Regions from separate parts of the Vibrio sp. THAF190c genome, predicted to be linked through region 1. Evidence: predicted binding sites of a transcription regulator. Region 1 holds the regulator's gene; each other region holds the start of a gene.
What was found. Region 1 encodes PurR, which represses purine synthesis genes. Its sites were predicted from a motif close to TNANGNAAACGTTTNCNTNA; they were not measured.
Positions count from the first base shown of each region.

Region 2: folD (bifunctional methylenetetrahydrofolate dehydrogenase/methenyltetrahydrofolate cyclohydrolase FolD) is a predicted target of PurR. The motif match lies at 2,006-2,025, and genes of this name have one in related genera.
Region 3: FIV04_RS11515 (NCS2 family permease) is a predicted target of PurR. The motif match lies at 2,586-2,605, and genes of this name have one in related genera.

Region 1 covers NZ_CP045338.1:1,153,161-1,157,436, reverse strand. Annotated here, with positions in the region: gene elyC (envelope biogenesis factor ElyC) at 1-230, shown strand, start outside; gene torR (two-component system response regulator TorR) at 361-1,074, opposite strand; gene torD (molecular chaperone TorD) at 1,331-1,978, shown strand; gene purR (HTH-type transcriptional repressor PurR) at 2,300-3,304, shown strand; cyclic di-GMP riboswitch class I at 3,476-3,560, shown strand; gene FIV04_RS05275 (TfoX/Sxy family DNA transformation protein) at 3,689-4,276, shown strand, end outside.
Region 2 covers NZ_CP045338.1:2,366,169-2,370,444, reverse strand. Annotated here, with positions in the region: gene FIV04_RS10485 (NupC/NupG family nucleoside CNT transporter) at 1-961, shown strand, start outside; gene folD (bifunctional methylenetetrahydrofolate dehydrogenase/methenyltetrahydrofolate cyclohydrolase FolD) at 1,068-1,928, opposite strand; tRNA gene FIV04_RS10475 (tRNA-Arg) at 2,139-2,215, shown strand; gene FIV04_RS10470 (serine/threonine-protein kinase) at 2,443-3,876, shown strand; gene FIV04_RS10465 (ECF-type sigma factor) at 3,883-4,276, shown strand, end outside.
Region 3 covers NZ_CP045338.1:2,576,470-2,580,745, forward strand. Annotated here, with positions in the region: gene frsA (esterase FrsA) at 1-658, opposite strand, end outside; gene tet(34) (oxytetracycline resistance phosphoribosyltransferase domain-containing protein Tet(34)) at 747-1,211, opposite strand; gene FIV04_RS11515 (NCS2 family permease) at 1,276-2,565, opposite strand; gene FIV04_RS11520 (aminoacyl-histidine dipeptidase) at 3,698-4,276, shown strand, end outside.

The sequences.
Region 1 (4,276 bases):
TTGAACAGCCTTGGAACAAGTACATGCCAAAAGCAGCATACTTGGAACAAACAGAGCGCTACTGGCACGAAACGATGGGCTTAGTTTGGCAATCACTGCGCGACTGGCTAGATAACCAAAGCTCTGAAATGGACGAACCGGTTGTAATCTCCGAGCCATCGATGCTTGAAGAAGAAAACTCTACAACCTCTGGTGCAATACCAACGAGCGGCGCACAGCCAGCACTTTAATGCTGTACAACATGGATAACCATGACTAATGGCCTATGTTCTTTTCAAGCTGATTCCATAAACAAAAAACCGAGATACTGAATATCTCGGCTTTTTCAATTTTGCTTGTTGAGCATTTTAATTCTGAGCGTTAATCGCCAGCAAACATGTAACCTTCACCATGAACCGTCACAAAGATTTGAGGGTTCTTCGGATCAAACTCCATCTTCGCACGCATACGACGAATCAATACGTCAATGGTACGGTCGTTTGGCGCATCAACACGGTGGCTAATCATATTTAAGATTCGCTCACGGCTTAATACTTGGTTCGGGTATGAAGACAGCGCAACCAATAGCTCATATTCTGCTTTGGTCAATTTCACTGGCTCACCGTTTTTGCTCAGTGCGCGGCGTGGAATATCAAATATCCACTCACCAAAGCGAACGATAGATTCGTCATCCGCCTGCTCCGCCGCACCTGCTGGTGACTTGCGAGCTGCAGAAATTCGCCAAAGTAGGTTTTTCACTCGAACCAGTAACTCGCGAAGTTCGAATGGTTTAGTAACATAATCATCTGCGCCCATCTCTAGGCCTACAATTTTGTCGATGCTATCCGTGCGTCCAGTAACTAAAATAATCCCAATGTCTGATTGACTGCGTAATTCGCGAGTTAGCATCAATCCATCTTCGCCTGGTAAGTTGATGTCCAGCATAATGAGGTCAACGTTATTCTCTTCTAGAACGTTTCTCATTTGAGCGCCGCTTTCTGCTTCGCTTACTGTGTAACCCTCATTCTGGAAATATCCAACCAGCTTACTACGGGTTACCACATCATCTTCAACGACTAATACGTGATAGCTCATCTACACCACTTTTCTTATTTAATAGTTTCAGTGACTATTCTATTCATAACTAGTAACAATTCTAGTAGTACGCAAGATAAAAGCCAGAAACCTGAATTTTTTTTGATACAAGACAATCTTAAACCTTGCTATTTAACCTCCATCGCAATTCAATATAGGCATTACTACTAACGAGTGACTTTGCAATTAGCAAATACAACCGTTAGCAAGCCTTCGTACCGCAGATATTACGAAAGACGATATTAGGATTATTGAGATGAAAGAAACGAAAGCGTTCAACGAACAACGAGCTGAAATCTACTGGTGGCTATCGAGCCTGTTCGCAAAAGAGCTGACTCAAGAAGAACTGGATAACTACCACTCGGTTGAGATTCGTTCGTTTTTAACTGGTCTTGGCGACAATGAGACGCTTAAGCCAGCAATCAATAACCTAGTAGATGCGCTTAACCGATTGCAGAATCGTGAAGACGCTCAACTGGAGCTTTCGTCAGATTTTTGCGAGTTGTTCCTTAAGTCAGATAAATACGGTGCTCTACCGTACGCTTCTATTTACTTAGACAAGAGCGGCCTGCTGAACGCCAAGCCAGCTCAAGACATGGAAGCCATCATGGCGTCTTATGGTATCGCCGTAAACCAAGACCTAAAAGAGCCTGCTGACCACCTAGCCATCGAGTTGGATTTCCTTGGCAACATTATCATTCGTTCAAACGACCTCGAGAGTGAGCAAGAATTAGAAGCAGCTTTCACTGCACAGCATGAATTTGTTGAACAACAACTTCTCAGCTGGATTCCACAATTTGCAACGAAATGCCGTGAATTTGATGAGTTTGGTTTTTACGCTTGTGTTGCAGAATTGCTAGCCGCTTTCTGTAAACTTGATGCGCAATATTTGGCTGGTGAATAAATTCACTAATGACTAAAGGCACAATTTAGGTAGAATGTGACAATTCACCCAGATTTCTGGGTGAATTTTATTGCGAGTATTTTCTAGTCAGTCTAAAATTGTGACCGCAAACGATAAAATATGAAACATTCTCGAAATGCTATGCTTTAAATTAGCTAAGAGCATTTCGGTGTTAAGACAAGCCGCTCTCATTAGCGGTTTTTTGTTTTTTAGCACTTTAGTACCGAGAGAGCCCTACACATTCTAAGCTCTTGTTCTGGTAGCTTAAAACGGCTACTTGCTCCGTACTGCTGAGGAAGTAGCTATCAATAGGATAAAGCCATGGCAACTATAAAAGATGTCGCTCGCTTAGCCGGCGTATCAACAACCACCGTTTCTCACGTGATCAACAAGACACGTTTCGTAGCAGAAGCGACTCAAGAAAAAGTAAACAAAGCCGTAGACGAATTAAATTATGCACCAAGTGCCGTTGCTCGTAGTTTGAAATGTAACTCTACGCGCACAATCGGTATGTTAGTAACTCAATCAACTAACCTATTCTTCTCTGAAGTGATCGATGGTGTAGAGAGCTACTGTTACCGTCAAGGCTATACGCTGATTCTATGTAACACAGGTGGTATCTACGAGAAGCAACGTGACTACATCCGAATGCTTGCTGAAAAACGCGTAGATGGCATCTTAGTAATGTGTTCTGACCTAACGGAAGAACTTCGTGAAATGCTTGACCGTCATGCAGACATTCCAAAAGTTGTTATGGATTGGGGCCCTGAAAGTTCACAAGCAGATAAGATCATCGACAACTCTGAAGAAGGTGGCTACCTAGCGACTAAATATCTAGTTGAACGCGGGCATGAACGTATTGCATGTCTAAGTGGTCACTTAGATAAAGCGGCGTGTGTTGAACGTATCGCTGGTTACCGTCGAGCACTGGCAGAGGCAGACATTCAAGCCGATGACAACCTAATCCTTGAAGGTAACTTCGAGTGTGATACGGCTGTTATCGCAGCAGATAAAATCGCTGCAATGGAAAATCGCCCTACCGCGGTATTCTGTTTTAACGATACGATGGCGCTTGGTCTTATGAGCCGCCTACAACAGCAAGGTATTAAGATCCCTGAAGATATTTCAGTGATTGGTTACGACAATATTGAGTTGGCAGAGTACTTCTCACCGCCGTTGACGACTGTTCACCAACCAAAACGTCGTGTCGGTAAGAACGCGTTCGAAATCCTGCTAGAACGTATCAAAGACAAAGACCACGAAAAACGCGTGTTCGAGATGCATCCAGAGATCATTGAGCGTGCGACAGTAAAAACGTTAAAATAACGTAAACTTTAGAAAAATCTAATAAAACGCACCGTTTGGTGCGTTTTTTTTATTTGTCAAAAATAAAAACCCAGTTGCATATCAAGGCAACAATTAACTGAATTAAGATCACATTTTAGAATAACAAGTGTGAACCTCATTCAACAAAAAACTTTATTCTTGATTATACAGTCACGCACAGGGCAAATCACTTGAAAGGGTGAGACGCAAAGCCTCCGGCCTAACCCATTATTGGTATGGTAGCGGGGTTACCGATGGCAAAATGCAGTATTTCCTACCTTTAGTAGTAATTTACGGCTTATTGACAATTTCATTGCGACATTTTGCTAATCTCTCGGACCTGCTTATTTGGTGGCGTAATTCAAATACACCGAGATAAACAATATGGATAAACCGATACTCAAGGACTCAATGAAGTTATTTGAGCCACTTGGAAAGATAAAGTCACGCTCAATGTTTGGCGGTTTCGGCCTTTTTGCCGATGACACCATGTTTGCATTGGTCGTAAACAATCAGTTGCACATTCGAGCTGATAAGAATACTACTTCACAATTTGAACAACAGGGCTTCGAACCTTACGTTTACAAAAAACGTGGATTCCCAGTCGTTACTAAGTATTTTGCCCTCCCAGAAGACCTCTGGCAGACTCAAGAACGTATTATCGAGCTGGCAAAAGCTTCCCTTGACTGTGCTAAAGAAGAGAAACAAATCCAATCATCGGCGAAACCGACGCGATTGAAAGATTTGCCAAACCTTCGACTTGCCACAGAGCGTATGTTGAAAAAAGCAGGGATCGATACCGTTGAAAGCTTGTATGAGTCAGGTTCTGTTAATGCATACAAAGCCATTAAAGAATCTCATTCATCAAGTGTTAGCTTAGAGCTACTTTGGGCGCTTGAAGGTGCAATCAACGGCACTCATTGGTCGGTGATACCTCAGCAGCGACGCGACGAGCTCATCAGCTCTATTAAT
Region 2 (4,276 bases), 1.2 Mb from region 1:
TAGTGGGTTTGTATTTGCGATTAACGTTCTCGGTATCATCATTTTCTTTTCGGCTCTGATTTCAGGTTTGTACCACATCGGTTTCATGCCAAAAGTGATCAACCTAATTGGCGGCGCATTGCAGAAGCTGTTAGGTACAGGCCGTGCGGAATCTCTTTCTGCTACGGCGAACATCTTCGTTGGCATGATTGAGGCACCATTAGTGGTTAAGCCTTACCTGAAGCACATGACCGATTCTCAGCTGTTTGCGGTAATGACTTGTGGTTTGGCATCGGTAGCAGGCGGCACGCTAGTTGGTTATGCGTCTCTAGGCGTGGATCTGAACTACCTAATTGCAGCGGCATTTATGTCTGCGCCTGCAGGTTTATTGATGGCAAAAATCTTGGTACCGGGCAGTGCTAATGAGACTCAAGAGAGCATTGAGTCAGATGTAGAAATTCCACGAGCAACGAACGTAGTTGAGGCAATGGCAGATGGGGCTATGTCTGGACTTCGTATTGCAGTCGCAGTGGGTGCAACACTTCTTGCTTTTGTCAGCGTGATTGCAATGCTGAACGGCATGCTAGGTGCAGTTGGTGGTTGGTTCGGCGTGGACCTAAGCTTCGAGCTTATTCTAGGTTATGTGTTTGCACCCGTTGCATGGTTGATTGGTGTGCCATGGAACGAAGCGGTTGTTGCGGGATCACTGATCGGCAACAAGATCGTTGTGAATGAGTTTGTTGCCTTCATCCAGCTAATGGAAGCGAAGGAAGTACTAAGCGAACACTCTCAAGCTATCGTAACCTTTGCACTGTGTGGCTTTGCGAATATCTCAACCATGGCGATTCTAATCGGTGGTTTGGGTAGCCTGGTTCCAGAGCGTCGCTCATTCATCTCTAAGTATGGCTTCCGCGCGATTTGTGCAGGCGTACTAGCGAACTTGATGAGTGCTTCGATTGCAGGTGTAGCGCTGTCGCTATAGTCTTTTCCATAAGTGAATAGCCAACAAAAAAGCCGCGACGGATTGTCGCGGCTTTTCATTATTTGAAGCAATGGCTACATGAGATAATAGCTATTTGAGGCAGTGGTTACTTGTTAGAGTGGAACTGCTCACAAGCGATCATTGTGTTCTCGATAAGGCTTGCAACCGTCATCGGGCCAACACCACCAGGAACTGGAGTAATGAAGCTTGCACTCTCTTTCGCAACATCATATTCCACGTCACCCACCAATTTGCCTGACTCTAGGCGGTTGATACCAACATCGACCACCACGGCACCTTTCTTGATCCATGCACCCGGAATGAAGTTAGGCTTACCTACTGCAACCACAACAACGTCAGCTTGGCGAACGTGACCTTCTAGGTCTTTAGTGAAACGGTGGCAAGTAGTGGTAGTACAACCCGCTAGAAGCAGTTCTAGAGTCATAGGACGACCAACGATGTTTGATGCGCCGACAACAACCGCGTGCTTACCACGTAGGTCGATGTTGTAGCGGTCAAGCAGAGTGATGATACCTTTTGGCGTACAAGAACGTAGCTTAGGGATACGTTGTGCAAGACGACCGACATTGTATGGGTGGAAACCATCAACGTCCTTTTCTGGCGTAATACGCTCTAGTACGTGTGTGCTATCGATACCGGCAGGAAGAGGTAGCTGAACAAGAATGCCATCAATCTCTGGATCTTCGTTCAATTGGTCAACAAGAGTAAGTAGCTCTTCTTCGGTTGCCGTTGCAGGCAAGTCAAAAGACTTTGATACAAAGCCGACTTCTTCACACGCTTTGCGCTTGCTCCCCACATAAACTTGAGAAGCTGGGTCTTCACCCACTAAAACTACCGCTAGGCCTGGAGCTCGTAAGCCTGCTTCAGTACGCGCTTTTACACGTGCAGCAACTTCAGAACGAACGGTTTGAGATATTAGCTTTCCATCAATATTTTGAGCAGTCATGAATTTCCTTAGTATTGATATTCAAGTTAGTGGCTGATGTTTTGGCGCATTATTCCAGAAAACGTTTTTGATTTCCATCAAGCAAACGTTTGCTTTGGTCTAATTTTCAACACTTATAATGCCTTTGCCCTTTTTTTACTCACTTAGATCAGAATGTTAGACAAAGCCGTTGCTTTACTGATTCGAATTCGTATAATTCTATCCTGTAGCGCGCCCTTAGCTCAGCTGGATAGAGCACGTCCCTTCTAAGGATGTGGTCGTAGGTTCGAATCCTACAGGGCGTGCCATTTATTTTAAGAAACCCGATAGCTCTTTGAGTTGTCGGGTTTTTTGCGTTTCAGGCTTAATTATATTTGTGACTTAGTTGCTCGTCACCCTGTTATTTTTTTGATTAATGGAACTGTTGGAATTTTATTTCAAGAGTCTACAAACTGTATCAAGTTATTTCCCTTTAATTGATAGGGTTAAAAGTTCTGGGATATAAAACCAGTAGCTATAATAACTGACACTTAAAATGGATTTTAACCTCAGTAGTACTCAACTCTTTTATCAATTGGTTGATAAGAACGCCAGCGAACGCGATCTTATCCTCTCTGATGTTCGTCAAAATTCGCCCCAACTTGCTCGTAACGTCGATGAATTATTGAAACACGCCAACAATAATTGTGCGATTGATGCATTGGAAGTGCATCTATCGACAGCTAATCAATCTACCATTTGTTATGAAAACCTTCGCGTTGATCGCTATGTTATCGGTCATGAGCTAGGTAGAGGAGGGTTTGCTGCGGTTTATTATGCTGCTCGCCACGATTCACTGTTTTATCACCAGTACGCAATCAAATTTTTCCATCCCGAGATCTTAGGACTGCTAGGTCAAGAGGCACTCTTTTCAGAGGCACAGCTCCTTGCCAGTGTTAGCCACTCCAATATTGCCAAAGTCTACGACGCAGGTATCTATAACGGAGCAGCGTACATCGTGATGGAGTTCGTCGATGGGGTGAACTTACGCGACTACTTAAGCTCACGGTCGTTGAGTTTCGATCAGAAGTTGGTGCTGTTTCGAGATATTTGCTTGGCTGTCGATCATGCTCATCAACATCAGGTTATTCATGGCGATCTTAAACCCGAAAACATACTGGTTTGTCGTGATGGTGTACCGAAAATCATCGACTTTAACATTGCTCAAAAAGTACAAAGGCTGAGCACTGGGGATAGGGAATTAATCACCCAAAATGTTTTGGCACTCACGCGAAACTACGCAAGCCCAGAGCAGCTTGATAGTGATGCGATAGACAAGCGAACAGATGTGTATGCCTTAGGTCGGATTCTGTATTTGGATATCCTCCGAGCTCAGCCGAGAGGCGATATCACCAAGGTCGTGGCTTTAGCGACTCATTCCTCCCCTAGCCGCAGATATGCAAGAGCCAAAGATCTTGCGCAAGATATCGAAAATGTTCGCTGCTTTTTCCCTTTAAGCCAAGAGTCCAAAGTAAGCGTTGAAGTGATAAAGAAATCAATGATTCGTTCTCCAGTGTTTACTCTGTGTAGTACTGCTCTAGTGCTGAGCATGATGGCTATCATTGTGGCGTTGTCGACCGCGACTCAAGATCTCAATCGTCAAAAGCTGACATTGGACGAGATGCTCAATGACGTCACGGCCAGTGTTTATCCTCTAAACAACGATTTAACAGATTGGGAAGCCGTGATTGAGAACCGAGAAAACCAGCTCAAGCTCGTGTTGGACACTCCCTCACGGTCATTTTGGCCACAAAGGCGAGGAGATTTGAATTCTTCAATGCAAGTCGTCAGTAGCAGCACTGCTGATGACATCGAATACAACATCATTGATCCAATGAATATACGGCTTATGCAGTCTGAAGGAGACCAAGAGCATGATGAGATTCATCCAACCGATGAGGTTGTCATTTTCAATGAGTCCGTGGGGTAACAAGCAATGACTGTAACCAAAGAGGTTAGGGTCGATAGCGATCATCTCACGGAGCTGATTTCACAATGGCAGGTGGGTTGTAAAAAGTCTGAAGAGCAGATATTTCGTTTTGCCTACCGTAGGCTAAAAGAGTTGGCTCAACAGCGTCGTCAAAAGTCGGGTGCTAGCCTAAACAAAGAATCAACCAATACTACCGCTCTGATTCACGAGTCGTATTTGAAGGTATCCGCTTTGGACAAAGGAACCATCGAAAAAACTCGAGATTTTTATTTGATGGCTGCCAAAGCAATGCAGCATATTCTTATCAACCAAGCATGGGCAGCACAAGCGGATAAGCGTCAACCAGATCAATCCCTTGTCATAGAAAAAGCCTTGTCAATTGAAGGCCTGCCTTTAGAGC
Region 3 (4,276 bases), 1.4 Mb from region 1:
CAAGGTAGTCGCGGAACAGACGCCACATATCCGTTTGTAAGCTATCTAGCCCAGCACTAACAATTACCACAGGTTGAGGCTTATCGGTATTGGAGAGATGCAGGTGCGCTTTGATCTTACGATTTTGATACGGGATCTCGAGCTGCTTTACTACCAGCTTAGTGTGCTTAATCGCTTCCGCATAAGCTGTGTTGGCCAACACCTGAGCTTGAGTCGCTAGGTTGTCATTTTTCAAATGTGGGTAGCCAGCAATACTGAAGCAAAGTGACGCAGAAAACAGTTCCTCTGCAACCTCTTCGCCGCTCTTATTGTTAGCGCGGTTTTGGTGTTGCATACCTAGCTTTGTCCACTCATAAGCCCAGTTACCACTGCGGTAGCCCATGACGGTATCTAACCAATCATCCGTCGTACGAGAATGGGTCGATGATGCAATGCGCGACAACACGGCTTCTTGCTCGATCGGGTTCACCCCTTGCCAAACCCACTGCATACGGCGCAGGTTTCGGTACCACGCGCTGTCTTGCTGCTCATGCTTTTGTTCAAGCAAATCAACAGAGCTCGGCATATATTGCGTCAGCATTGAGGTCTCTTTCGCCTGTTTGTGTTTGACGAATAGAGTTTCAGATAGGTTTTTACTGGTTTCTTCAGATAACGACATGGGGATTCTCAGTCGAGGATGATGACTGTAATGATATAAAAAAAAATGACCCTATAAAGGGTCATTTCTCAAAAAACACAGATTATGCTTATTTTGACTTGCGATTTACTGGCTCAATGTAACCTAGGCTTAGGTCCCATGGCTGTTCAATCCATGTGTCTTGTGCGATATCAACGATGTAATCGTCTAGTAGTGCAGCACCTGAAGGCTTAGCACATACTGCAATTAGCTTCGCTTTAGGGTACATTTCACGCAGTTTACGTGCAGTGTCACCGCTGTCTACTAGGTCTTCAACGATTAGGAAACCTTCACCGTCACCCTCTGGCGCTTTAACGACAGTCATATCACGTTGGTGATCGTGGTCGTAGCTAGAAATACAAATTGTATCAACGTAGCGAATACCTAGCTCACGAGCCAAGATTGCGCCTGGTACTAAACCACCACGACTTACTGCCCAGATACCCTTCCACTGTTCTGCTGGCATTTGCTTAGCAGCCAGTTCACGGCAGTAAGATTGCATGTTGTCCCATGTGATGATGAATTTGTTACTCATAGTAATTAAACCTAATAAATTGTCATGTTGTTAGAGGCCATGTCGACATGGCCTCTGCAAGCGATTAAGCGAAGATGTACTTAAGGATAAAGATCACAGACATTACCCAAACGGCAATAGAAACGTCGCGACCTTTGCCACTTAGCAGCTTAATTGCAGCGTAAGCGATGAAACCTAGAGAGATACCCTCTGCAATAGAGTACGTCAACGGCATAAGCAGACATGTTACCACGACTGGTGCTGCTTCTGTAAGATCACGCCAATCAATGCCAACCAGACCAGACATCATCAGAATTGCTACATAGAATAGCGCACCTGACGTTGCGTAAGCTGGAATCATGCCCGCTAGCGGCGAGAAGAATAGAGCAAGAAGGAAAAGTACGCCCACGACAACAGCCGTTAGACCAGTACGACCACCTTCTGCAACACCTGAAACACTCTCTACGTAAGAAGTGGTGTTTGATGTACCTAGAAGTGCACCGATAGACGTTGCTGTTGAGTCAGCAAGCAGTGCTTTGTTAAGACGAGGAAGTTTGCCGTCTTCTTTGATTAGGTTTGCTTTTGTCGCAACGCCAACTAGCGTACCTGCGGTATCAAATAGGTCGACGAATAGGAAAGCAAACACAACCGAGATCATGCCGATTTCAAATACAGCAGAGAAATCTAGCTGCATGAATGTTGGCGCTAGGCTTGGTGGCGCAGAAACGATACCACCGTATTGCACATCACCAATAACAATTGCAATCGCAGTGATAGCAAGAATCGCGATCATTACTGCACCTTTCACACCACGGTGAACCAGTGCAACTGTTAAGAAGAAGCCAAGTGCCCCCAGAATAGGGCCAATCGCTGTGATATCACCCAGAGATACCTTCGTTGCTGGGTTAGAAACAACGATACCAGCGTTGCTTAGAGCGATAAACGCAAGGAAAAGACCGATACCTGCAGAGATACCCACACGCAGTGACATAGGAATCGAGTTTATGATCCATTCGCGGACTTTAAAAATGCTTAAGAAAATGAAGATAACGCCCGACACGAATACCGCAGCCAAAGCAACTTGCCACGTATACCCCATGCCCATTACAACCGCGTAAGTAAAGAACGCGTTCAGACCCATACCTGGTGCTTGAGCGATCGGGTAGTTGGCTACAAAGCCCATGATGAAACAGCCAATAGCCGCAGCTAGACAGGTTGCTACAAATACAGCGCCGTGATCCATACCTGCGTCAGCTAAGATCATTGGGTTTACAAAAATGATGTAAGCCATGGTTAGGAAAGTCGTTAGACCGGCGATGATTTCAGTGCGCACATTGGTGCCGTTTTCACTGAGTTTGAATAGCTTTTCGAACATTATCGAATCCTATGAGGGTAGAAAGTAAACGGTTGCGTAATCGATTGGCTCAGGATTATAAAGTCATCAAATAACAAATTCCAGATAGAATTAAGACTCTAACCAATATTAATAGAGAAAATGTATGAAACAGGGCGATTAAAGGAGGCTAACCTTAGTCGTGAAATCTTTTTAAAACAGAGAGTTAAAATCATCAAAAAAATGCAAAACAAGTGGTGTTTTTTTCTACCACCTTGAAAATTCACCAAGAAAAGACAGTAAAGACCGTACGATAAAAGTCATTAAAGCACCGCTCTTTTCAACAGATCTGGTAATAATGGAAGTTCCGCTCAGTTGTAGTGCAAAATTTAACCAGATCTTATTACCATCAGAATAGAGTGGTATCAAAAGTCCTGATTTCAATAATGCATTGGAGTGGCTATGAAGCCTTGGGATAACAAATCGTGGAATTAGAAAAATGATGGAAAACAGCAGGCAAAAAAAACGCCACTCAAATCTGAGTGGCGGTAGAATCAGTCAACCAAGAGGGTTGTAAAAAAATTCCAATATATAGGGGTGAACAAACTGTTCAAGTCACACGCTCAGATTACTTGTTGTAACCAAAGCTAGTTGGGTATGCAAAGTTGCTAGTGTAAACAGAGCTGTTAAGCCAGAACATTGCAGATGGTAAACCTTTCATAACTATCACCTTAATAAATCAATTAAAAACAATTTTGATTTCTCAGTTCCTTGGAGGCGATAAACGGACTCATCCTTTGAGCATTTACTCTTCGTCTCAGAAGTTGGTTATTAATATACCCTAACGAAAAAAGATTACAAGTATTTTTTGCACTAAATCACATTTTCAGTCTAAAAAGACTAAATAACAAACCCAATATGTAATTAAATTACAAAACAGACCAATAAAAACGTTTGCACGGCAACTTATTAAGCAACTGGGCACCTATTTTTGATCGAAGCAACAAATCTATTTTCAAACTTTGCAACAATTGCCTGTTACAACACCTACTCGTTGCCTCACTCAAATGGTATGCTGTCGGCATCAAAACAGACCCATATTTTAGATAATTGTCCTTTATACCAAGCCACTTTTACCTAAAGATATGGTTATTAAATAAAAAAGGAGTCATCCGTGTCTGAATTCCATTCTGAGATCAGTAAATTATCCCCTGCCCCACTTTGGCAGTTTTTCGATAAGATTTGCTCAATCCCACACCCATCAAAGCACGAAGAAGAGCTTGCTCAATACATTATTGCTTGGGCAACAGAACAAGGCCTAGATGTACGCCGTGACCCAACGGGTAACGTATTCATCAAGAAGCCAGCAACGCCGGGTATGGAAAACAAAAAAGGTGTGGTACTACAAGCTCACATCGATATGGTTCCACAAAAGAACGAAGATACGGTTCACGACTTCACTAAAGACCCAATCCAACCGTACATCGACGGCGAGTGGGTAACAGCGAAAGGCACAACACTTGGCGCAGACAACGGTATGGGCATGGCATCATGTCTTGCGGTTCTTGCATCAAACGAAATCAAGCACGGCCCAATCGAAGTTCTACTAACGGTAGATGAAGAAGCAGGTATGACTGGTGCGTTCGGTCTTGAAGCGGGTTGGTTAGAGGGTGACATCCTTCTTAACACCGATTCAGAGCAAGAAGGCGAAGTGTACATGGGTTGTGCTGGCGGCATCGACGGCGCAATGACA